3 regions of the Inquilinus sp. OTU3971 genome follow, and region 1 is predicted to be linked to each of the others. Evidence: riboswitches for the same ligand, from Rfam matches in the RefSeq annotation. Region 1 holds a riboswitch; each other region holds the start of a gene.
What was found. A riboswitch is a leader RNA that binds a small molecule or an ion and turns the genes downstream of it on or off. The one in region 1 is predicted to bind cobalamin.
Positions count from the first base shown of each region.

Region 1 (16,317 bases):
CGAAATACGAATCCTGGCTGTCCGGCCTGTGGTTCGCGCCGAACGACGTCAAGCGCCTGGCCAAGACCGATGCCGGCTTCATCGGCATGTATGTGCCGTACTGGACCTTCGACGCCGCGACCCGCACCGACTACACCGGCCAGCGCGGCATCAACTACACCAGGACCATCCGCGACGGCGGCAAGACCCGCACCGTCGTCGAGACCCGCTGGACCAGCTGCAGCGGCGAGGTGGCCCGCGACTTCGACGACGTGACGGTGGTGGCCAGCCGGTCCCTGCCCGAGGGGTATCTCGACAAGCTCGAACCCTGGGATCTCGGCGAGCTGCTGCCCTACGACCCAAGCTATCTGCGCGGCTTCGGCGCCCAGCACTACCAGCTCGACCTCGCCGGCGGCTTCGGCCGGGCGCAGGAGAAGATGGCGCCGCCGATCCGCCGCGACATCTGCGCCGATATCGGCGGCGACAAACAGGTCGTCAGCAGCCAGGAGACGAGCTATTCCGGCGTCACCTTCAAGCATGTGCTGCTTCCGATCTGGCTGAACAGCTTCCGCTACGGCGCCAGGACCTACAGCTTCGTGATCAACGGCCGCACCGGCGAGGTGCAGGGCCAGCGGCCCTGGAGCTGGACCAAGATCGGCCTTGCGGCGCTGGCCGCCGCCGCGGTGGTGCTGGCGGTCGTGATGCTGATGGACAAGGGCTGATGGAGGCCCTGCGGATCGTCCTGTTCGGCCTTGGCGCTGCCATCGCCTACGGCATCCTGCACGATCAGGTGACCGCCCATCTCTGCGTCGAATACTTCACCATCGCCCATCCGCCGGTATTCCCGACCGAGTCGCCGTGCCTGCTGGCGATCGGCTGGGGCGTGCTGGCGACCTGGTGGGTCGGGCTGCCGCTGGGGCTGATGCTCGCCGCCGCGGCGCGGCTGGGCCGGGGCAACCGGCTGAGCCTCGCTGACCTCCGCCCCGCGATTCTCCGGCTGCTGGCCGTGATGGCGCTGTGCGCCGCGGCCGCCGGGGCGTGGGGTGCCTGGTCGGCGGCGTCGGGATCGCCCGTGCCCGGCGGCTGGGGGCCGCTGCTGCCGGCCGAGATCCATGTCGCCTTCTCCGCCGCCGCCTGGGCCCATCTGGCCAGCTACGTCACCGGCATCCTCGGCGGCCTCGGGGTGATCGTCTGGACCGTGTGGCGGCGGTTGCAGCCGCCGCCGGCCAAAGCCATCGCCTGACCGCCGCTCCGTCAGGCCGGGCTTGACCGCAGCGCCTGGGACGGCCAGAGCGTGGGGATGTTCGACGTCTCCCATCATCTCTGGATCCTGGCTGCGGCCCTGCTGCTCGACGCCGTGGTCGGCGACCCGCCCTGGCTGTGGCGGCGGCTGCCGCATCCGGTCGCCCTGGCCGGCCGGCTGATCGGCTGGCTGGATCGCCGGCTGAACCATGACGGCGATGTTCCGGCCCGGCGCCGCGCTGCCGGCATCGCCGCGACGCTGTTGCTGGTGGTGCTGGCCGGCGGCATCGGCTGGGGCCTGTCCGTACTGCTGCGCGTGCCCTTCGGCTGGGTGCTGGAGATCGTCCTTGCCGCCATCTTCCTGGCCCAGCGCAGCCTGCACGACCATGTCGCCGCTGTGGCCGCCGCCTGCGAGCTGGAGGGGCTGGAGGGCGGGCGCCGCGCCGTGTCGATGATCGTCGGCCGCGACCCGCAGAGCCTGGACATGGCCGGGGTGTGCCGCGCCGCGATCGAGAGCGACGCCGAGAACTATTCCGACGGTGTGTTCGCGCCAGCTTTCTGGTTCGCGCTGCTCGGCCTGCCCGGGATCCTGGTCTACAAGGCGGTCAACACCGCCGACAGCATGATCGGCCACCGGACGGCCCGGCACGAGGCCTTCGGCTGGGCCTCGGCGCGGCTGGACGATCTCCTCAACCTCGTCCCTGCCCGGCTCTGCGGCGCCCTGCTGGCCCTGGCTGCGCCCTTCGGCGGCGGTCGCATCGCCGCGGCGTGGCGGGCGATGCTGCGCGACGCGCCGAAGCACCGCTCGCCCAATGCCGGCTGGCCGGAGGCGGCGATGGCCGGCGGCCTCGGCCTCGCCCTGGCTGGGCCGCGGCAATACCACGGCTCGGTGGTGCCCGACGCCTGGATGGGCGATGGCGGCCGGGCGGAGGCAACGCCGCGCGACATCCGCCGGGCGCTCGCCGTCACCAGCGGCGCCGGGGTGATCCTGGTCCTGGCGACGGTCGCGATAGCACTGATTCTGTAGGTTGGGTTCGCGACGCGAACCCAACGTTCCAGCCGCGAGATCGACGTCGAAATGTTGGGTTCGCCTTGCGAACCCAACCTACGCCGCAAGCCCCGCGATCCGCGCCAGCGCCGCCATGTCCAGATGCCGCTCCAGATGGTCGGCCAGCCCGTCCAGCGTGGCGTCGACCGTGGCCTCATAGGCCAGGCCGACCTCGGCGCGCGGCCCGAGCCCGGCCAGGAAGGCGGCACGGAAGCCGTCGGCGGCGAACAGGCCGTGGACGTAGCAGCCGGCGACGCGGCCATCGGCAGAGACGGCGCCGTCCGGCCGGCCGTCGAGGTCGAGCAGCGGCCGGGCCAGGGCCGGACCCTCGGTGCGGCCGACATGCATCTCGTAGCCGCGGATCGCCGTTCCGGTCGGCAAATGCGTGCCGGCGACGGCGACAAGGCTTTTCTCCGGCGTCATCACGGTCTCGAGGTCGAGCAGGCCGAGCCCGTCGGCCGAGCCCGGCGGGCCGTCGATGCCGTCCGGATCGTGCAGCCTTCGGCCCAGCATCTGGAAGCCGGCGCAGAGGCCCAGCACCCGCCCGCCGCGCCGGACATGGGCGGCGATGTCGATGTCCCAGCCCTGGCCGCGCAGGAAGGCGAGGTCGCCGATGGTCGATTTCGACCCCGGCAGCAGCACCAGGTCGGCGTCGCCCGGCAGCGCCTCGCCCGGCGGCACCATCCGCACCGCCACGTCGGGCTCCAGCCGCAGCGGGTCGAGGTCGTCGAAATTGGCGATGCGCGACAGCACCGGCACGGCGACGGTGATCGCCCGGCCGTGCGGCATCTCGATCTCGGCCAGGGCGTTGGCGTCCTCGGCCGGCAGCCGGGCGGCCTGCGGCCAGTGCGGCACGATGCCGAGACCGCACCAGCCGGTGCGGTCCTCGACGATCCGCACGCCATCGGCGAACAGCGCCGCGTCGCCGCGGAAGCGGTTGACGATGAAGCCCCGGATCCGCGCCGCCTCGGCCGGCGCGATCACCGCATGGGTGCCGACCAGGCTGGCGATGACGCCGCCGCGGTGGATGTCGGCGACCAGCACCACCGGCAGGTCGGCCGCCTCGGCGAAGCCCATATTGGCGATGTCGCCGGCGCGGAGATTGACCTCGGCCGGGCTGCCGGCGCCCTCGACCAGCACCAGGTCGGCCTCGGCCGACAGGCGGGCGAAGCTGTCCAGCACCGCCGCCAGCAACTGCGGCTTGTGGGTGGCGTAGTCGCGGGCCTTCAGCGTGGCGATGCGGCGGCCCTGGACGATCACCTGGGCGCCGGTCTCGCTCTCCGGCTTCAGCAGCACCGGGTTCATGTGCACGGTCGGGTCGACGCCGCAGGCCCGCGCCTGCAGCGCTTGGGCCCGGCCGATCTCGCCGCCATCCGCCGTCACCGCGGCGTTGTTCGACATGTTCTGCGGCTTGAACGGCCGCACCCGCAGGCCGCGCCGAGCGAACACCCGGCACAGCCCGGCGACGATCAGCGACTTGCCGACATCGGAGCCGGTGCCCTGGACCATCAGGGCGGGGACTTTCATGCCCCGTTCCCCCTTCTGTCATGCCCGGGCTTGACCCGGGCATCCAGGGAGGCCGGGAACCGCCTGCGCTCGTGGCCCCTGGATTGCCGGGTCAAGCCCGGCAATGACAGAAGAAAGGAAGCCATCAACACGGCATGACCATCAGAACTCGATCCCGGCCTGCGCCTTCACCCCGTCGCGGAACGGGTGCTTGATCAGCGTCATCTCGGTGACCAGGTCGGCGATCTCGATCAGCTCATCCTTGGCGTTGCGGCCGGTGACGATGACATGGGTGTCCGCCGGCTTCTCGTCGCGCAGGAAGGCCACCACCTCATCGATCGGCAGGTAGTCGTAGCGCAGCACGATGTTCAACTCGTCCAGCAGCACCAGGCGGTAGGACGGGTCGCGGATCATCGCCTTGGCGGCCTCCCAGGCGGCGCGGGCGGCGGCGATGTCGCGCTCGCGGTCCTGAGTCTCCCAGGTGAAGCCCTCGCCCATCGCGGCGATGGTCACAAGGTCGGGGAACCGCTCCAGCACATGGCGCTCGCCGGTGTCCCAGCTGCCCTTGACGAACTGGACCACGCCGGTGCGGAAGCCGTGGCCGATCGACCGCAGCACCATGCCGAAGGCGGCGGTCGACTTGCCCTTGCCCTTGCCGGTGTGGACGATCAGCAGGCCCTTCTCGATGGTCTTGCCGGCCAGCATCCGGTCGCGCACCGCCTTCTTCTTCGCCATCTTCTCGGCGTGGCGGGCGTTGATCTCGTCCTCGGTCATGCCGTCGGTGTTCATGAGAGGGGCTCCTTCGTCATCAGGTCGAGCTCATGGGTGACGGCATTGGCGCGCGGCTGCCACAGGCCGCGGTCCAGCGCCTCCTGCAGCCGCTCCGCAATCTCGCGCGCCGCGGCCGGGTTGGCCTGCTCCAGGAAGGTCCGCACCTCGGGGTCGCCGAGCATCGCATCATAGACCAGGTCGAACTGGTGGTCGGCCACGGCGTCGGTGGTGGCGGCGAAGGCGAACAGGTAGTCGACCGTCGCCGCCATCTCGAAGGCGCCCTTGTAGCCGTGGCGCATCACGCCGCGGATCCATTTCGGGTTGACAACCCGGGCGCGGACGACGCGGGCGATCTCCTCGCGCAATGTCCGGATCACCGGCCGCTCGGGGCGCGAATGGTCGTTGTGCCACACCGTCGGCCGCGCGCCGGAGAGGTGGTGGATCGCCGCCGCCAGCCCGCCTTCGAACTGGTAGTAATCGTCGGAATCGAGCAGATCGTGCTCGCGGTTGTCCTGGTTGTGGACGACGGCTTCGACCTTCTGAAGCCGGCGGGCGAACAGGTCATGCGCCGCCGCGCCCTCGGCCCCGTCGCCATAGGCCCAGCCGCCCCATTCCAGATAGGCGCGGCCGAGATCGGCCTCGTCCCGCCACAGCTTCTCGTCGACCAGCGCCTGCAGCCCGGCGCCATAGGCCCCCGGCTTCGAGCCGAAGACCCGGAAGCCGGCGCGGCGGCGGGCCTCGGCCTCGGGCATCCCGCCCTCGACCAGCGCCGCCGTTTCGGCCCGGACGCGGGCTGCCAGCGGGTTCGCCGCCTCCGGCTCGTCCAGCGCGGCGACGGCGCGGACGGCGCTGTCGAACAGGTCGATCTGGCTCGGGAAGGCGTCGCGGAAGAAGCCGGAGACGCGCAGGGTGACATCCACCCGTGGCCGGCCCAGTACCCCTTCCGGCATGACCTCGAAGCCGGTGACCCGACGGGACGCCGGGTCCCAGCGCGGCTGCACGCCGAGCAGCGCCAGCGCCTGGGCGATGTCGTCGCCGCCGGTGCGCATGTTGCTGGTGCCCCAGGCGCTGAGCGCCATGGTGCGCGGCCAGTCGCCATGCTCCTGCCGGTGCCGCTCGACCAGCAGCGAGGCGGATTTCCAGCCGAGATGCCAGGCGGCGGGGGTCGGCACCGTGCGGCTGTCGACCGAGTAGAAGTTGCGGCCGGTCGGCAGCACGTCCAGCCGGCCGCGGGTCGGCGCGCCGGAAGAGCCGGCCGGCACGAAGCGCCCATCCAGGCCGCGCAGCAGCCCGTCGATCTCGGCGGCGCCGGAGCGGTCGACGGAGGGCGCAACCGTGGTTTCGATCTCGCCGAGGACGGCGGCAGTGGCGGCCCAGCCTGGCTCTGGTGCCCGCGCACCGGCGACGAGGTCGCGAGCCAGCCCCTCCAGCCGCTCGACCGTGTCGCCACAGGTGCGCCAACCCGTCTCCGGCCCCAGCACCGCCGGCCGCGGCCCGGCCCAGGCGTCGCCGAAACGGCAATCCAGCGGATCGAAGCCGAGGCCGAGATCGGCCGCCAAGGCGCGGATCAGCGAGGCGTCGCCGCCCTGCCCCGTCCCGCGCGGCACCCGGGTCAGCGCCACCAGCAGGTCGGTGCGCTGGTCGCCCTCCGGCGAGCAGCCGAAGATGTGCAGCCCGTCGCGGATCTGCATCTCCTTCAGCTCGCAGAGATGGTTGTCGATCTGCGCCAAAGCGGAGTCGGAATCGGCGTCGGCCGCCACGCCGCAGTCGCGGTCCAGCCCGGTGGAGCGGGCGAGGTCGAGGATGCGGTCGCGCAGATGGGCCAGCCGGCGCGGATCCATGCCGGCGGCCTCGTAGTATTCGTCGACCAGCGCCTCGAGGTCCTTCAGCGGGCCGTAGCTTTCGGCCCGGGTCAGTGGCGGCGTCAGATGGTCGATGATGACGGCGGCGGTCCGGCGCTTGGCCTGGGTGCCCTCGCCCGGGTCGTTGACGATGAAGGGGTAGAGATGCGGCACGGGGCCGAAGGCGGCCTCCGGGAAGCAGTCCTGCGACAGGGCCAGGGCCTTGCCCGGCAGCCATTCCAGGTTGCCGTGCTTGCCCATATGGACGATGGCCTGCGCCCCGAAGTCTCGCCGCAGCCAGGCGTAGAAGGCCAGATAGCCGTGCGGCGGCACCAGCGCCGGGTCGTGATAGGTCGCCTGCGGGTCGATATTGTAGCCGCGTGCCGGCTGCACGCCGATGAGGACATGGCCGAAGCGGTGGACGGCCAGGCGGAAGGCCTCGCCCTCAACGAAGGGATCGGCCTCGGGCTCGCCCCAGCGGGCCGTCACCGCCATGCGCACGGCCCCGGGCAGGCCGTCGAAATAGGCGCGATAGTCGGCCAGGGGATAGGACACGCCGCCGGCCCGGTCGGCACGGGCCTCCAGCGCGTTGGTCGGTCCGGCGGAGACCCGGGCCATCAGCGCCGCCGAATCCGCGGGCAGATCCGCGACGGCATAGCCGGCAGCCGCCAGCGCGCGCAGAACCTCGACCGTCCCGGCCGGGGTGTCGAGGCCGACGCCGTTGCCGAGGCGGCCGTCGCGGTTCGGGTAGTTGGCCAGCACCAGCGCGACCTTGCGCCCGGCCGGCGGCGTGCGGCGCAGCCCGGCCCAGGCGGCGGCGAGATCGGCCACGAAATCGATGCGGTCGGGCACCGGGCGATAGGACACCACGGTGCATTCGGTCAGCTTGTCCCAGCGCGCCTCCGACTTGAACGACACGGCGCGGGTCAGCACCCGGCCGTCGATCTCGGTCAGGGCGACGTTCATCGCCAGGTCCTGGGCCGACAGGCCGCGGGTGCCCTCGCGCCACGCCGCCTCGGCCCCGCCGGAGAACACCACCTGCAGCACCGGGCAGTCCGCCGCGTCGAACGGCGTCGGCTGGGCCGGGCCGCCGGGGCTGGAGACGGCGAAGCTGGTGGCGTTCAGGATCACCGAAGGCGGGTGGCGGGCGAAGGCGTCCGCCACCAGCTCGGCCGAGACCGCGTCCTTGAGGCTGGAGACGAAGACCGGCAGCGGGTTCAGCCCGCGCTGCCGTAGCGTCGCGACCAGCGCGTCGACCGGCGCCAGGTTCCCGGCCTGGACCAGGGCGCGATAGAAGACGAGGCCGATGACGGGGGCCGACTCGGCATGTGGAACGGCCTCCTCAAATCCTCCCCCTCCCCATGCGGGTGGGGGTAGGGGGTGGGGTTTGTCGACGAGGGGATCAGGCTCATCCCCGTCATTCGGCTCTTTCGGCGCGAGCCCCCTCCCCCTGCCCCCCTCCCGCAAGGGGAGGGGGAGAGTGTTTGGCAAGGGCTGAGCCGCTTCGCTCCACCGCCGCTCGATCTCCGCGAACGACGGATGCCTCAGATCCGGCCAGTACAGCCCCGCGCGCAGCAGCGGCCGGGGCTCGGCCCAGGGCAGGTCGTGGCCGGCCAGGGTCGCGGCATAGGCCAGGAAGCTGCGGGCGTTCTCAATCCCGCCTTCGACCAGGTACCGCCATAGCCGGCCCCGCGCCTCTGCCGGCAGGGTCGAGAGGTCGTCGAGATCGGCATCCGGCTTGTCGTCGCCCGGCAGCACGGCCAAGGCGATGCCCTCGCGCCGGCAGGCGGCGTGCACCTGCTCGATGCCATAGCGCCAGTAGCCGGCGCCGCCCAGCAGCCGCACCACCACCAGCTTCGCCCGGCTGACCACGTCGTCGACATAGGTGTCGACCGACAGGTGGTGGCCCAGCTGCAGCAGGTTGGCCAGGCGCAGCCGCGGGAACTCCTCGCCGAATCCGGACCGCGCCGCCGACAGGCAGGCGAGCTCGGTGTCCGCCGCGGTCAGGACGACGATGTCGCCCGGACTCTGGCCCAGATCGACCGCCTCCGACCCGTCGGCGATGCTGCCCGGCTTGGCGGCGAGAAGATGCATCAGGCCGCCAGCGCCGCGGTGATGGCGGCGCGGTCGAGGCCGCGCTCGCCGATCACCACCAGGGTGGTGCCGCGGACCTCGTCGGCGCGCCAGGCGCGGTCGTAATAGTGCTGGATGCGGCCGCCGACCGCCTGCACCACCAGCCGCATCGGCTTGCCAGCGACCGCGGCGAAGCCCTTCAGCCGCAGGATGTCATGCGCCTCGATCACCGGCTTCAGCTTGCGCGCCAGGGCATCCGGGTCGGCGACGGTGCCGAGATCGACATGGAAGCTCTCGAAATCATCGTGGTCGTGCTCCTCCTCCGCATCGTGATGCGAGGGGCGCGCCGCCAGGTCGTCCTCGGCCGCGGCGCCGAGGCCCAGCAGCACCCCGGCGTCGATGGCGCCGTGCCGGGCCTTGACCACCTTGACCCCCGGCCGCAGCTGGGCGGCGAGGCCGGTCGAGACGGCGGACAGCGACGAGTCGTCCAGCAGGTCGGTCTTGTTCAGGATCACCATGTCGGCGCAGGCCAGCTGGTCCTCAAACAGCTCCTCCAGCGGGCTGTCATGGTCCAGCGCCCCCGCTGAACCAACTGGGGCGGCCGCGCGCTGAGCCGCCAGGGCCTCCTCGTCCGGCACGAAGCGGCCCTCGGCCACGGCGGCGCCGTCGATCACGGTGATGACGCCGTCGACCGTCACCCGGGTGCGGATCTCCGGCCAGCCGAACGCCTTGACCAGGGGCTTCGGCAGGGCCAGGCCGCTGGTTTCGATCACGATGTGCTCCGGCGGCTCGGCGCGGGCCAGCAGCTTCTCGATCGTCGGGATGAAGTCGTCGGCCACGGTGCAGCAGATGCAGCCATTGGCCAGCTCCACCACATCCTCCTCGCGGCAGGTGGCGTCGCCGCAGCTGCGCAGCAGGTCACCGTCCACGCCGACATCGCCGAACTCGTTGATGATCAGCGCCAGCCGGCGGCCGTTCGCGGTCTGCAGCAGGTGGCGGATCAGCGTGGTCTTGCCGGCGCCGAGGAAGCCGGTGACGACGGTGGCCGGAATCTTTGCGGGCATTCGGGGTCCTCAGGCGGATTTCAGGGTCAGGGGAAGGCCGGCGGCGACGAAGACGACCGAGGGCACGACGGCGGCCACGGCCTGGTGCAGGCGCCCGGCATGGTCGCGGAAGGCGCGGGCCAGGGCGTTGTCGGGGACGATGCCGAGCCCTACCTCGTTCGACACCAGCACCACCGGGCCGGGCGGCGCCGCGAGCCAGCGCACCAGCCGGTCGGTCTCGGCGGCGATGTCGCGGTCGGCATGCATCAGGTTGGACAGCCAGAGCGTCAGGCAGTCGACCAGCACGGCACGGCCGGGACCGGCGGCCTGGCCCAGCGTCTCGACCAGGTCGAGCGGCGCCTCGACGGTGCGCCAGCGCGAGCCGCGCTGCGCCTGGTGGTGGGAGATGCGCTCCACCATCTCGGCATCCCAGGCCTCGGCGGTGGCGAGGTAGATGCAGTCGCCGGGCTGGCTCTCGACCAGCGCCTCGGCATGGCGGCTCTTGCCCGACCGGGCGCCGCCCAGCACCAGCGTCGCCGCCGGGAGCTCAGCCATGAATCGGTCGGTGCAACATGCCCTCGCCCTTCGCTCGGCCGGACAGGGCTTGGACGCCGGAGACGGTGCCCGAGAGGCGCCGCGCATCCCGCGCCACCGGTTCACCCCGCCCGGCGGTTCGCACGCATCGCCTCGCCGGCAGGTCTCCTGGCTCGCGGGTCATCGCCTGCCTCCGCCTTCCCGGCCATCGGCCAGTGGCTGTCGGAGGTGGGCTCGCCGCCTACAGTTGCGGGGGCAGCCGCGGATCAGGCCAAGGATCGGCCATCCCGCGTTCCCTTTTCACCCCTCGGGCGTCCGCCTTCGGGGAACCGGCTGCGCGATGGCGGCACAGTAGGCGGCGTATCGCGGGCGGTCAATCGATGCCGCGGCTCAGGCCGCGGCCAGGCGCCGGCCGACGGCTTCCAGGACCAGGCGGTGGGCCCGCTCGACGATGTCCTCCATCGACCGGGACTTCGCGAACATCGCCGCCGCCCGCAGCCGGACCTCATCCCGCGTCGGAAAGCTCGGGAGATGCGCCTTGGCCAGCAGGTCCACGGTCTTGTGCTGCGCGGTCGCCAAAGCGTCGCGGAGGTCGGCCAAGGTCGGCGCATGGGCATGGGCCAGCGCCTCGTGCAGCGCCGCCGCGATCCGCTCGGTCGGGAAGCTGGCCGCCAGCTCGGCCGCTGCGCGCTCGATGATCTTGGTGCCGAGCCGCTGCTCGTTGCGCAGCACGGCCTCGGGCGGAGTTTTGAGGTTCCAGACCACGCCGCACCAGGACAGGGCCTTCAGGATGTAGAAGGTCGGGTCGACCTCCCACCATCTGAAGCCCTGGCGCACGCTGCTCTGATAGGCATGGTGGTTGTTGTGCCAGCCCTCGCCCATGGTCATCAGGGCGAGCAGCCAGTTGTTGCGGGAATCGTCGCCGGTGACATAGCGCTTGCGGCCATGCACATGGGCCAGGGAGTTGATGCAGAAGGTGCCGTGATAGACCAGCACCGTGCTCCAGACGAAGCCGACAACCAGCCCGGGCCAGCCGCCGATCAGGAAGGTGATCGCGGCCAGGATGACGGCCGGGGTCAGCTCGTATTTGTGCAGCAGCATCAGCTCGGGGTAGCGCGCGAAATCGGCGATCTTGCTCAGATCCGTCGTACGGTGGCGGGTCGAGAAGATCCAGCCGAGATGGGCATAGACGAAGCCCCGGTGCCGGGGCGAATGCACGTCCTGCTCGGTGTCGGAATGAAGGTGGTGGTGCCGGTGCTTGGCGGCCCACCACAGCGTGCTCTTCTGCGCCGTGCTCTGCGACAGGAAGGCCAGGATGAACTGGAACACCCGGCCGGTGGAATAGGCGCGATGGGCGAAATAGCGGTGGTAGCCGGCCCCGATCGCGAAGATTCGCAGGAAATACAGGACCATGCAGATCGCCACGGACTGCCAGGTGACGCCGGTCCAGATCGCCGCGAAGGCGGCGAGGTGGAGCAGGACGAACGGACCCGCCTCCGGATACAGGATGTCCTCGTGCTCGTCCGTAGGCGCGACCGGGCCGGTCTGCGAGGTGGCCATGGGCTCCGTCATATATGCTCGTCTCTGGTGCATCGACCTCGACGAAAGGGCGCCGGGCGTCCCCTAGATAGGGATCGGCGCGGCGCCGTCAAGCGGACGTAGCGCCGCGCACCGTCCGCAGGCGCTGAGCGTAGACGTTGATCACCAGGGCCGCCAGCAGGATCAGGCCGCGGATCAGGATCTTCAGGAAGCTGTCGATATCGACATGGTCCAGGCCGTTGTTCAGCACGCCCAGGATCAGCACGCCAACGATGGTGTTGCCGATGCCGCCACGGCCGCCGAACAGGCTGGTGCCGCCCACCACCACCGCGGCGATGGCGTCGAGCAGGAAGGTGTCGAACTCGTTCTGCTGGGCGCTGCCGAAATAGGCCACGCCGAGCATGCCGGCGAGGCCCGAGCACACCGCCGAGATCACCATCACCGCGCCGATGACGACCCGGACATTGACGCCGGAGAACTCCGCCGCCTCGCGGTTGCCGCCGACCATGTAGACGTAGCGGCCGAAGCGCGTATAGGTCAGCACCAGATGGGCGATCAGCAGCGTGATCCCGGCCACGATCACGATCCAGGGAACGCCGCCGATCGACCCCGAGCCCAGGGTGACGAGGATCGGCGGCACGGCATAGGCGATCTGGCCGCGCACCAGCATGGCGCAGATGCCGGCGCCGATCTGCATCATCGCCAGCGTCATGATGAAGGACGGGATGCCGATCCGGGTCACGCCGAAGGCATTGATCAGGCCCAGCACGGCACAGCTCGCCAGCGCCACCAGGATCGCGGCCCAGCCCGGCAGCGGCACATTGGCGATGTTCACATAGGATTCCTGCACCGTCAGGAAGGCGACGACGATGCCGGCGGCGTTGGCGATGGCGGCGACCGACAGGTCGATCTCGGCACACAGGATGACGAAGGTCAGGCCGACGGCGATAATCGCCGTGACCGACACCTGGTTCAGGACGTTGCTGAAATTGTCGACCGTCAGGAAGGACGGGCTGGCGACGCCGAAGAACACCAGCAGGGCGATCAGCGTGATGAAGGGCGCGATGTTGCGCAGCTGGCTGCCCAGCATCGCGCCGAGCCTGGCGCCGGTGCTGCGGGTGGTCTGTGTGGTCTGCGCGCCCATCAGGTTTCCGCCCCTATAGCGATCCGAAATACAAAGTCGTCACGGCGAGCCCCGAAGGGGCGTGGCCATCAGCGGCACCGGCCCCTGGATGGCCACGGCGCTCCGCGCCTCGCCATGACGGGGAAAGGACCGAGGAGTCCATCTCAAAGGTCATTGGTATGACATGCAAAGAGATGCCCGACATTCCTGTCACGCCGCCTCGAGCAGGCGGTCCTTGCTGACCGTGCCGTCCGCGAATTCACGGGCGATCTGGCCCTTGCGCATCACCAGGATGCGGTCGGCCAGCGCCAGCACCGTCTCCGGCTCGGCCGAGACCACCACGACACCGATGCCCTGGTCGCGCAGGCCGCGGACGATACCGACCACATCCTCCTTGGCGCCGACATCCATGCCGCGGGTCGGCTCGCTGAGGATCAGCACGCGCGGTGGGTAGGTCAGCCACTTGGCCAGCGCCACTTTCTGCTGGTTGCCGCCCGACAGCGCGCCGAGCTCGGCATCGACATGCGGGGTGCGGATGCGCAGCGTCTCGACGTGCTTCCGGGCGATGCCGCGCTCGGATTCCGGCTTCAGCAGCCAGCGCGAGATCCGGTCGAGGATGGCGATCGAGACGTTCTTGTAGATCGGCTCATGGTGGAACAGCATCGCCCGTCGGCTCTCCGGCACGAAGGCGATGCCGGCCCGCCGCGCCTTGGCGGTGCTGGACAGTCGCGCCGGGCGCCCGGCGACCGAGATCCGGCCGCTGTCGGATGGCAGCTTGCCGAACAGGGTGCGCGCCAGCTCGAGCTGGCCGCAGCCCATGAAGCCGTAGATGCCCAGCACCTCGCCGGCCCGCACCTCGAGCGAGATGTCGCGGTAGCGGCCGGCCAGCGACAGCCTGTCGACCGACAGCACCACCGGATGGCCGGGCTTCGGGTCGAGCCGGAACTCGCCGGTGTAGCTCTCCTCCAGCTCGTCATGGCCGGCGCCGATCATGCGGTCGATCAGCATCATCTTGTCGGTCTCGGCGGCCGGCGCGCTCATGACCCGCTGGCCGTTGCGGAACACCGTCACCGAATCGGAGATCCGCAGGATGTCGTCGAGGAAATGCGAGATGAAGACGAAGCTGCGCCCCTCGTCGCGCAGCCGCCGCAGCACGCCGAACAGCCGCTCGATCTCCGGCGGCGACAGGGCGGAGGTCGGCTCGTCCAGGATGATGATGCGGGCGCCGGAGAACAGCACGCGGGCGATCTCGATCAACTGCTGCAGCCCGATCGGAAGCGCGCCGGCCGGGGTGCGCGGGTCGAGGTCGATGCCGAGGCGGCGCAGCTGCTCCTCCGCCGCGCGCCGCATGCCGGCCCAATCGACCAGGCCGAGCCGGGTCAGCGGCTGCGCGCCAAGGAACACGTTCTCGGCGACGCTGAGGTCCGGCACGATGCTCAGCTCCTGATGCACCATGCCGACGCCGGCGGCCAGCGCGTCGCGGGCCGAGCGGAATCGGACCTCCCGCCCGTCGATCTGCATCCGGCCCTCATACCCGGAATGCACGCCGGCGATGATCTTCATCAGGGTCGACTTGCCGGCGCCGTTCTCGCCGACCAGGCCATGGATCTCGCCGGCCTTGAGCGCGAAGTCGACATCGCGAAGGGCTCGGACGCCGCCGAACGCCTTCGAGATGCCGCTGAGCTCGAGCACAAGGGTCTGGGTCATCGTCCGGGTCTGTTCAGCGTTTCCAAGCGTCCGCCCTCGTCGTCATTGCGAGGAGGCGCAGCCGACGAAGCAATCCAGGGGCCGGTTCGCTTGGCCCTGGATTGCTTCGCTGCGCTCGCAATGACGGTTCCGGAAATCCTGAAATACCTCTCCTACCGATGGGATCAGATCAGGAAGTGGTCCTGCATCCACTGCATCCCGGCCGCGTTCGCCTTGGTCACGACCGGACCGTCGGTGACCACGGATTTCGGGATGCCGCCCTCGCCGCTCTTCTCGCCGGCAGTCACGGCCGCGACCCCGGCGATCACCGCGCCGCCATGGATGCGGCAGGACGGGTTGCGCACGGTGGCGTACATGCGCCCATCCGCCACCGCCTGGATCGCCGGCGGCATGGCGTCGACGCCGCCGATCAGGATGTCGGTCCGGTTGCGGGCCTTCATCACGTTGTAGGCGGCCAGCGCCATGTCGTCATTGTGGAAGAAGGCGGCGCTGATCTTCGGGTACTTGGTCAGGTGGGTTTCCCAGATGCGCGCCGTCTTCGACACGTCCCAGTCGGCCGGGTCGGTGTTCAGCACCTCGATCTTCGGGAACTGCTTGACCACCGATTCGAAGCCGCGGGCCCGGCCCTGCGCCCCGGTGTGCCCGAGCGCGCCCTGGGTCATGATGATCGTGCCCTCGCCATTGATGGCGTTGCACAGCGCCTGGGTCACGGCCCCGCCCATGAACTCGTTGTCCGGGGCCAGGAAGGAATGGACATTGAGCTGGTCCAGCGGCGCGATCAGCGTGTCCATGTCGATCACCGGGATGCCGGCGTCGATCATCTTCTGCACCGGCTGGGTCAGGGTGCCGATGCCGAAGGCCTGGATCGCCACGAAATCCCATTTCTGGGACGCCATGTTGTCGATCGCGGCGCGCTGCTTCGGCGCCGCCAGCTCGCCGTCGAACCAGGTGATCTCGACGTTGAACAGCTTGCCCCAGTATTCCGCCGCCTGCTTGCCCTGGGCGCACCAGGTGGCCTGCAGCCCGGCGTTGGAGAAGGCCGCCTTCAGCGGCTTTTCGGACCGGCCCGCGGCTTCCGCCGCCTGGGCCGCCATCTTGAAATCCAGCCCGCCGAGCGCGGCTGCCGCGCCGGCCGTGGCCGCAGCGGCCATGATGAAATCACGCCGGCTGCGATGCTCGCGATCGCCCATGAACGTCCTCCCAAAATCGTGCTGTCGAAACGCAGTCACCCGAGGCTTCTTCCGAGCCCCGGCGAAACTCTGGCAGCGGTCGGGAGGCGACGCAACGGCTATTTGTCAGACAGTTTGCCCGCGCACCTTGCTCTGCCCGACGCGGGCGGCGAGGACGGAGAAGGCCGGCGCCGGCTCCTCGGCCGCGGCCTTGTTGGCCATGCGGAGATAGCGCAGCGGGAAGCAGATCGCCTCGACATTGGCGGCGCTGACCTCGGCCGGGCGCCGGACATCGGCAACCAGGCAGGATTCCGCCTTGGCCAGCGCCTGGTCGATCTCATCGACGCTGAGCAGTCCCTTGTCGCGCAGCGCCGTCATCAGCGCGGTCAGGGCGGCATAGACGCCTTCGAGCTGGAGGTTGGCGGTGTTCATCTGGCACTCCCGGGCTGGACGACGATATCCCGATCATAGCGCGAGATAGCGGTCCCGTATGCCCTCGGCTGTGGCGAGCTCGGCGCTGGTGCCGGTCCATGCCACCCGCCCCTTCTCGATCACCGCGTGGCGCTGGGCCAGGCGCAGCAGGGCGTCGAGGGTCTTGTCGACGATCAGGATCGACTGGCCCTCGCCCTTCAGCCGGTCGAGGCAGCTCCAGATCTCGGCCCGGATCAGCGGCGCCAGCCCTTCGGTCGCCTCGTCCAGCACCAGCAGCTTCGGGTTGGTCATCAGCGCCCGGCCGATCGCC
Region 1 is NZ_JASATH010000021.1:40,409-56,725, forward strand. Features, by position in the region: gene AAHM41_RS07890 (hypothetical protein) at 1-701, shown strand, start outside; gene AAHM41_RS07895 (hypothetical protein) at 701-1,222, shown strand; gene cbiB (adenosylcobinamide-phosphate synthase CbiB) at 1,280-2,248, shown strand; gene AAHM41_RS07905 (cobyric acid synthase) at 2,327-3,796, opposite strand; gene cobO (cob(I)yrinic acid a,c-diamide adenosyltransferase) at 3,938-4,564, opposite strand; gene cobN (cobaltochelatase subunit CobN) at 4,561-8,481, opposite strand; gene cobW (cobalamin biosynthesis protein CobW) at 8,481-9,524, opposite strand; gene cobU (bifunctional adenosylcobinamide kinase/adenosylcobinamide-phosphate guanylyltransferase) at 9,534-10,058, opposite strand; cobalamin riboswitch at 10,179-10,386, opposite strand; gene AAHM41_RS07930 (acyl-CoA desaturase) at 10,428-11,609, opposite strand; gene AAHM41_RS07935 (ABC transporter permease) at 11,686-12,720, opposite strand; gene AAHM41_RS07940 (sugar ABC transporter ATP-binding protein) at 12,910-14,406, opposite strand; gene AAHM41_RS07945 (sugar ABC transporter substrate-binding protein) at 14,571-15,596, opposite strand; gene AAHM41_RS07950 (hypothetical protein) at 15,702-16,007, opposite strand; gene AAHM41_RS07955 (ABC transporter ATP-binding protein) at 16,041-16,317, opposite strand, start outside.

Region 2 (4,098 bases), on a different contig from region 1:
AAGTGGCCTTCATCGAGACCCTGGTGGGGGAGGGGGCGCGCATGCTCGTGGTCAAGCTGCACCGCGCGCTGGGCCTGCCGGAAGAGGATGTCGACCGCGACACCCGGATCTATCTCGACCACTACGCCGCCCGGCCGGTGGCGGAGTCCCGGCTCTATGCCGATGCGGCGACGGCGCTGCCGGCGTTGAAGGCCGCGGGCATCCGGCTCGGAATCTGCACCAACAAGCCGCAGCGGCTGGCCGAGCAGGTGCTCGACCGGCTCGGGCTGCTGCAGCATCTGTCCGCGGTCGTCGGCGCCGACACCACGCCGCATGTGAAGCCGGACCCGCGGCCGCTGCTGCACACGCTCGAGGCGCTGGGCGTGGCGCCGGGCGAGACGGTCTATGTCGGCGACACCGGCATCGACCTGGCCTGCGCCCGGGCGGCCGGGGTGCCCTGCCGGATCGTCGACTGGGGCACCGGCCCGGCCGTGCCGGTCGAGGACTCGGCGCGGCTGGGCCGCTTCGCCGACCTGCTGCCGGCGTAGAGGGTCAGCGGGACAGCGCGAACCGCCCGCCGGTGGTGCGGCGGGCGAGGGACCGTTCGGCCAGGGCGCCGAACCCCAGGCCGATGGTGGTCCACAGCACCGCATGCATGCCCAGCGAGGCGATCCGGAACTGCCACAGCAGGTCGGCGGGGAAGCCCTCCGGCACCTCGTTCACCACCGGCAGGGCTAGTTGGGCGACGACGATGATGGCGATATAGACTGCCCCGGCGATCATGCCGGCCGCCCAGCCGCCATGGCGCCGGGCCAGGCCGAGGGCGAGGTTGACCGCCAGCACCAGGGCCGCGACCGAGATCGCCAGCATGATGAAGAACAGCGTCGTGCGCTCGCCGATCGTGTCCGGGTTGCCGACCGCGGGCGGGTTGCCTGGATATTTCAGCCCGGGCACCACCACCAGCGCGATGAAGGCGGCGAGCGCCAGCAGCGCCGCGGTGGCGCGGGCGTCGAGTCGGCCGACCCGGCCATAGGTGAAGGCGAAGACCAGAGCGAACAGCCCGCCGATGGCGGCGCCGTACACGACCGCACCGGTCGCCAGGCCCAGCCCGGCCTGGGTCTCGCGGCTGACCAGCTCGGGCTCCTCCGCCTCGGCGGTGGCCGAAGCCGCGGCGTCCCCATGCTCATGCGAATGGCCCAGCGTCCCTTCGAGGGCGATGGCCCGGTCCACCTGGGGTTCGCCGAAGATCCGGGCGAAGCCGAAGGCGAGCAGCCCCGCCAGCACGCCGACCAGCATGCCGCGCAGCAGAAGGCTCCCAACCATGGCGGTTGGCCTCAGTGGCAGGGGAAGCCGAGCAGATGGCGGCCGTCATGCACGAATTCATGCACATAGCTGCCGGAGAAGATCGCGGTCGCGCCCTGCTCGGCGCCGACGAAATACACCGCCAGCAGCAGGATCAGCCCGGCGAACACCGCCCAGGGCAGCACCTCGCCGACCGGAATCGGACCGACGGGAATGGAAATCGGACGGGCCGTGGCGGTGATGTCGGACATGATAGCGCTCCCCTGGGATTCGCGTCCCGTTGATATGCACCCGGGCCATGACGGGGTCTGACTTCCGGAACCGCGTCGGCGACGCCGTCCCGGTCACAGTGGCGCGACCGTGCCGGATTTGCACCGGCTTCCGCATCCATGGCGAACCGGCTGCAGCATGGGTCGCGGCCTGCTTTCTGTCAATCGAAGCCGCGGCCCGCCCTCGCGGCCCCGAGGCCGACCTGTGCCAAGGTCGAGGATCGCCCATCCTTTGATGTATCGGACTACCCGTCGGCACAATGGTGGGAGGCGGTTGCGATCCGCGATCCTCCATCTCGTTTCCGGGCGCGGCCATGAGGTGAAGGGGGATGCTCCTCGACCGAGACGGCGCTCGATATTCTGTCCGCGAGAGGTGAACCATGAAGATCGTCGTCATCGGCGGCAGCGGGCTCATCGGTTCGCGCGCCGTCGATCTTCTGCGCGCATCGGGCCACGATGTCCTCGCCGCCTCCCCCAGCACCGGCGTCAACACCCTGACCGGGGAGGGGCTTTCCGAAGCGCTCGACGGCGCCGGGGTGGTCGTCGACGTCGCCAATTCGCCTTCGTTCGAACCCCAGGCCGTGCTCGCGTTCTTCGAGACCACCGGCCGCAACCTCCTCGCCGCCGAACGCACGGCCGGCATCCGCCATCACGTGGCGCTCTCCATCGTCGGCACCGACCGGATGCCCGACAATGGCTATTTCCAGGCCAAGGTGGCGCAGGAGAGGCTGATCAAAGCGTCTGGTGTGCCCTACACAATCGTGCGTGCCACCCAGTTCATGGAATTCCTCGGCGCCATCGCCGCGTCGAGCGTCGTGGACGGGGTAATCCGCCTGCCGGGCGGTCTCTTCCAGCCCATCGCCGCCGCCGATGTCTCGGCCATCGTGGCGGAGACCGCGATCGCCGCGCCGCAGGACGGCACCTTCGAAATCGCCGGCCCCGACCGGGCCCCCTTCGACCGCATCATCGCCCGCTATCTCGATGCCGTCGGCGACACCCGTCCCGTCGTGAGAGATCCCCAGGCCCGCTATTTCGGCGGCACGGTCGAGGAGACCTCGCTGGTGCCGCTCGGCGAGGCACGGCTCGGCCGCATCTCGCTCGACGCGTGGCTGCGCGACCATCGCCCCGCCTGACACCGGCATCGCCCGTCAAGGACATCCCGCCATGAAACACACCATTCTCGCAGCGCTTCTGCTCGCGATCCCCGCGAGCTCGGCCTTCGCCGAAGGTTCGGGCTCCAAGAACGCCAGGGTAACACTGGTCTACGAGCACGCCTTGCCGAACGTGCCCGGCAAGAGCCTCAAGGGCGTTCTCGTCGAATACGGGCCGGGCGGCTACTCGCCCGCGCACACCCATCCCAGATCGGCGCTGATCTATGCCACCGTGCTGGAAGGCGCCGTCAAGATGCAGATCAACCAGGGGCCGGTGCGCATCTACAAGGCCGGCGAGAACTTCACCGAGATGCCGGGCGACCATCACGGCGTCAGCGCCAATGCCAGCGAGACGGAGCCGTCCAAACTCCTTGCGGTCTTCGTCGTCAACACCGACGAAACGGAGCTGGTGATACCGGACCCGAAATGAGCATTGCCGTGTGGTCGTATCCCTGCCGCGGCCGGTGACCCCATAGGATCGGCTGCGGTTGGTTTGGGCGGGATCGAGCGATCTGCTGCCGATCGCCCTCGGGCTGTGCTTTGCTGGCGGCGAGCACCACCGCCGCCGAACGGTCCCGCCGATGCCGACCCGCCTGACGCTGATCTGCCACGGCGCCACCGCCGCCACCCGGTCCGGGGCGTTTCCCGCCGACGAGCCTTTGGAGGAGCGCACTTTGGCGCGTGCGGCCACGCTGAAGCCGATGATCCGGCGGGCCGACCGGGCCTGGACCAGCCCGGCGCTGCGGGCGCGGCAGACGGCGGCGGCGCTCGGGCTCGATGCCGTGGCGGAGCCGACCCTGCGCGACGTCGATTCCGGGCGCTGGGCCGGGCGCCGGCTGGAGGAGATCCAGGCCGAGGAGCCGGACGGCGTCATCGCCTGGCTGGCCGATCCGGAGGCCACACCGCATGGCGGCGAGGCGCTGTCGGCGCTGCTGGGCCGGGCCGCGTCCTGGCTCGACGCCCGGGCCGGCGACGGCGGCCACGGCATCGCGGTGACCCATGCGTCGGTGATCCGGGCGGCGATCCTGCATGCGCTGGAAGCGCCGGCGTCGTCCTTCTGGCGCATCGACATCGCGCCGCTGAGCCTGGCCGAGCTGAGCCATGACGGGCGGCGCTGGGCCTGGCGGGCCTCGAGCCTGCCCTCCGCCGGCTGAGGGGGCTTGTCCCGCCGAGCGGCCGATCTCACTTTGGGGAGCAGATCGCGCTTGCGGCCGCGCCCGGCCGCCGGAGACATTCCATGGCCCTGAAGATCGATCCCTGGTCCTTTCCCGCCCCCGAGCTGGACGCCGAAGAGCAGGGCCGCCGCTCGATCGTGCTGGGCGGCGGCTGCTTCTGGTGCACCGAAGCGGTGTACAGCCAGCTCGACGGCGTGCTGTCGGTGCGGCCCGGCTATGCCG
Region 2 is NZ_JASATH010000126.1:8,176-12,273, reverse strand. Features, by position in the region: gene gph (phosphoglycolate phosphatase) at 1-527, shown strand, start outside; gene AAHM41_RS26575 (CbtA family protein) at 532-1,302, opposite strand; gene AAHM41_RS26570 (CbtB domain-containing protein) at 1,314-1,532, opposite strand; cobalamin riboswitch at 1,564-1,715, opposite strand; gene AAHM41_RS26565 (SDR family oxidoreductase) at 1,931-2,683, shown strand; gene AAHM41_RS26560 (cupin domain-containing protein) at 2,715-3,131, shown strand; gene AAHM41_RS26555 (histidine phosphatase family protein) at 3,190-3,855, shown strand; gene msrA (peptide-methionine (S)-S-oxide reductase MsrA) at 3,939-4,098, shown strand, end outside.
Region 2: another riboswitch for cobalamin. It lies ahead of AAHM41_RS26570 (CbtB domain-containing protein); the one in region 1 lies ahead of cobU (bifunctional adenosylcobinamide kinase/adenosylcobinamide-phosphate guanylyltransferase).

Region 3 (4,098 bases), on a different contig from region 1:
GGAGAGGCAACGAACAGGGCCCGGCGAACGTGCGGATGAGATGTGTGAATCCGATAGCCCCCTGCGGGAGGGGGAGGAAGAAAAAAGGCGGTTCTGTTCTGATGATCGATCCTACTCCCCCCGCAGCAGCTTCTGCAGCGGGGCGGCCTGGCGCAGGATCGGCGACTTGATGACGATGTAGCTGAAGTACTTCTCGATGCCGAGACGGCGGTCCAGCAGCGCCTCCATCACCTGCTGGTAATGGGCGATGCTGCGGGTCAGGAAGCGCAGCAGGTAGTCGTAGCCGCCGCTGACCATGTGGCACTCCAGCAGCTCCTCCACCGTCGCCAGCCCGGCCTCGAAGCGGATGAAATCCTCGCGCCGGTGGTCGCTCAGCGTCACCTCGGTGAACACGGTCACGGTCTCGGTCAGCTTGGCCAGCGCGATGCGGGCGCCGTAGCCGGCGATATAGCCCGCCGCCTCCAGCCGCTTCACCCGCTGCAGGCAGGGGCTGGGCGACAGGCCGACCGCGTCCGCCAGCGCGGCGTTGGTGATCCGCCCGTCGGCCTGCAGCCGGGCCAGGATGGCGATGTCGATCCGGTCCAGCTTCGGCGCCATCCTGCCCTCGTCCGATCGGCTGCGGGACTCAGCCCCGCAGCGCCTCCTGGTGAGCTTTTGCCAGTTCCGCCATGCTGGTGAAGCGGAAATCGACCTTGGGCTCGGTCGCCGGCTTCATGGTGGCGCCGAAGCCGCCCTCGGCGTGGCGGCGGTGGATCCAGCAGGTGGCCAGCCCCGCCGCCGTCGCCGGCTCGTGGTCGTGGAACAGGCTCTCCGCCGTGTGCAGCACCTCGCCCGGGGCGATGCCCATGCCGCCCAGCTTCTCCAGCATGTAGTCGAAGTTGCGCGAAGCGGGCTTGTAGCTGCCGATGTCCTCGGCGGTGAAGACGGCGTCGAACTCGACCTGCAGCCGGACATTGCTGAGGGCGAAGCTGGCATTGTCGACATTCGAGAGGATGGCCAGCTTGTAGTACTTCTTCAGGTACTGCAGCGCGCCGGCGGTGTCGGCGAAGGCCGGCCAGTCCTTGATCGAGCGGCCATAGGCCAGCGCCTCCTCCCAGCTCGCCGTCACGCCCCATTCCTCGGCCAGGCGCTTGTAGACGATCGCCAGCAGCTCGCTGTAGCGCCGCGCCGGGGTCCAGCGCTGCTGTGCCGATTCATGGCGGGCATGGGCCTCCAGGATCCGGTCGCGGGTCAGCGGCTGCTTGGCACGGGCGGTCAGCGGTGCCAGCGCGTTGACCATGCCGGTCTCCCAGTCGATCAGCGTGCCGTAGCAGTCGAAGGTCAGGATCTTGAAATCGGTCAGCGTCATGATGCGTCCTCCGGTTTCGATTTCCCGATTGTCCGCCGGCGGTGCCGGCAGGGGCTGCGCATTCGCATCCGGCGGCGGCAGAGGCTGGCGCAGCGCGGTCGCTCAGCAGCAGGAAATGCCGAGTCGCCGGGGGCTGGGACTCGTGTCGCAGCCGCGTCATGGCGTGTCGGCTCTGGAGCGTGCGGGGCCGCGGAGTCGCGCCATGATCGCCGCCAAGAGGTGCCGGTCCGATGCTGTGGAACAGAGCAGCGGCGGATCGGAGAATTGGGAAGCCGGTGGAAGTCCGGCGCTGCCCCCGCAACGGTAACGGCGGTGTAAGGTGCGGCAGGGGCCACTGGAGCGATCCGGGAAGGCGCCGCACCGGCCAAGAAGCCCGCCGGAGCCCGGAAACCAGCCTCGAGGGAGTTTGTCTCGATGATCGCGGTGGGCGGTCGGCGGGCATGTTCGCGAGGGTCCGGTTCGGTCGCCGGTCCTCGGGGGCGCGTACCCGGAAGCCACATCTGCGACCGTGCCCAGAGGAGAAGATCGGGTATGGAAGCGCGTTCGGCCATGTTGATGGATCTGCTGTCCCGCGCGCCGGGCTTCAGCCTGAAGCGGGATTTCTACACCAGCCCCGCCTATCTCGCGCTGGATCTGGAGCACATCTTCTACAAGGACTGGCTGTTCGTCGGCCATGCCTGCGAGGTGACGCGGCCGGGTGATTTCCTGACCGTGCAGATCGGCGAGTATCCGGTGATCGTGGTGCGCGGCCGCGACCGCGCCATCCGCGCCTTCCACAATGTCTGCCGCCACCGCGGCTCGCGCCTGTGCACCGACGAGCGCGGCTCGCGCCCGCGGCTGGTCTGCCCCTACCACCAGTGGACCTACGACCTCGAGGGCAAGCTGATCTTCGCCCGCGACATGATGGATGCGATCGACCCGGCGCAGTTCGGGCTGAAGCCGGTGGCATGCCACGAGGTCGGCGGCTGGATCTTCATCTCGCTGGCCGAGCAGCCGCGCGACTTCGAGCCGTTCCGGCGCATGGTCGAGCCCTATATGGCGCCGCATTTCCTGGCCGAGGCCAAGGTCGCCCACAGCTCGACCATCATCGAGCGCGGCAACTGGAAGCTGGTGATGGAGAACAACCGCGAATGCTACCACTGCTCCGGCAATCATCCGGAGCTGTGCCGCGTCTTCTCCGACCAGCCGACCCTGACCAGCGGCCAGAAGGGGATGGAGGAGAACCCGGAGATTCTCGAGCACTGGCAGAGCTGCGAGGCGATCGGCCTGCCCAGCCGCTACCAGATCTCGGACGACATGCAGTATCGGGTGATGCGGGTGCCGTTCATCAACGACGCCCATTCGATGACCATGAGCGGCCAGCCGGCGGTGAACCGCCTGCTGGCCGAGTTCCCGACCACCAAGCTCGGCTCGATGCTGCTGTACCACTACCCGAACAGCTGGAACCACCTGCTGGCCGACCACGCGCTGAGCTTCCGCATCCTGCCGATCAGCCCGACCGAGACCGAGGTCACCACCAAATGGCTGGTGCACAAGGACGCGGTCGAGGGCGTCGACTACGACCTCAAGGCGCTGACCGAGGTGTGGACCGCGACCAATGACGAGGACCGCCGCATCGTCGAGGAGAACCAGCGCGGCATCCTGTCCCCGGCCTATGAGCCCGGGCCGTATTCGCGGATGCATGAGGGCGCGGTGATCCAGTTCGTCGACTGGTATGCCGACACCCTCACCCATCGGCTCGGCGGCGGCACCGCCGCCACCTCGATCCGCGACGTGGCCTGAGGCGGCAGGACGTGCCCGGCCCTCTGAGCGCGACGCCCAAGTTGTGGAACGCGAAGACCACGCGGCTGCGCTGCATCGGCATCCGCGAGGAGGCGCCGGACGTCCGCACCTTCCGCTTCGAGGCGGAGGACGGCAGCTGGTTCTCCTACCGCCCCGGCCAGTTCGTGACGCTGGAGCTGCCGGCGGGGCCGGAGCCGGTCCTGCGCACCTACACCCTGGCCTCCACCCCGTCGCGGCCGCACCACGCCAAGATCACCGCCAAGGTGCAGCCGGGCAGCGTCGCCACGCGCTGGCTGTTCGACAGGCTCAAGGTCGGCGACGCGCTGACGGCGCACGGGCCTACCGGCCGCTTCTCGCTGCTCGACCACCCGGCCGAGCGCTACCTGTTCCTGTCGGCCGGCAGCGGCGCCACGCCGATGATGTCGATGGCGCGCTGGCTGTTCGACACCGCGCCGCAGACCGATGTGGTTTATGTCCATTTCGCCCGGCGGCCGCAGGACCTGCTGTTCCGGTCGGAGCTGGGCTACATGGCCGAGGTCGCGTCCGGCCTCAGGCTGCGCTTCGTCGTCACCGGCGCGCCGGCGGGCGAGGGCTGGGCCAGCGGCCGGCTGGAGCGGGCGCTGCTCTCCGCCCTGTGCCCGGACCTGGCCGGGCGGACGGTGTTCTGCTGCGGCCCGGATCGGTTCATGGAGGCCGCCCGGCACGTGGCGGGCGAGCTCGGCGTGCCCTCGGCGCGCTGGCACGAGGAAAGCTTCGGCGCCACTCCGGCGCCGGTGCCGGTGGCATCCCCGATCGCGCCGCCGCCGGAGACGGCCGGGGAGGGGATGCAGGTCGCCTTCACCCGCTCCGGCCGCAAGGCGGCGGTGCTGCCGGGCCAGACCGTTCTGGAGGCGGCGGAAGGTTGCGGCCTGCGCATCCCGACCGCCTGCCGCCAGGGCCTGTGCGGCACCTGCCTGGTGCGCAAGCTG
Region 3 is NZ_JASATH010000093.1:26,267-30,364, reverse strand. Features, by position in the region: gene AAHM41_RS22315 (Lrp/AsnC family transcriptional regulator) at 112-597, opposite strand; gene AAHM41_RS22310 (haloacid dehalogenase type II) at 626-1,348, opposite strand; cobalamin riboswitch at 1,549-1,761, shown strand; gene AAHM41_RS22305 (aromatic ring-hydroxylating oxygenase subunit alpha) at 1,880-3,130, shown strand; gene AAHM41_RS22300 (hybrid-cluster NAD(P)-dependent oxidoreductase) at 3,142-4,098, shown strand, end outside.
Region 3: another riboswitch for cobalamin. It lies ahead of AAHM41_RS22305 (aromatic ring-hydroxylating oxygenase subunit alpha); the one in region 1 lies ahead of cobU (bifunctional adenosylcobinamide kinase/adenosylcobinamide-phosphate guanylyltransferase).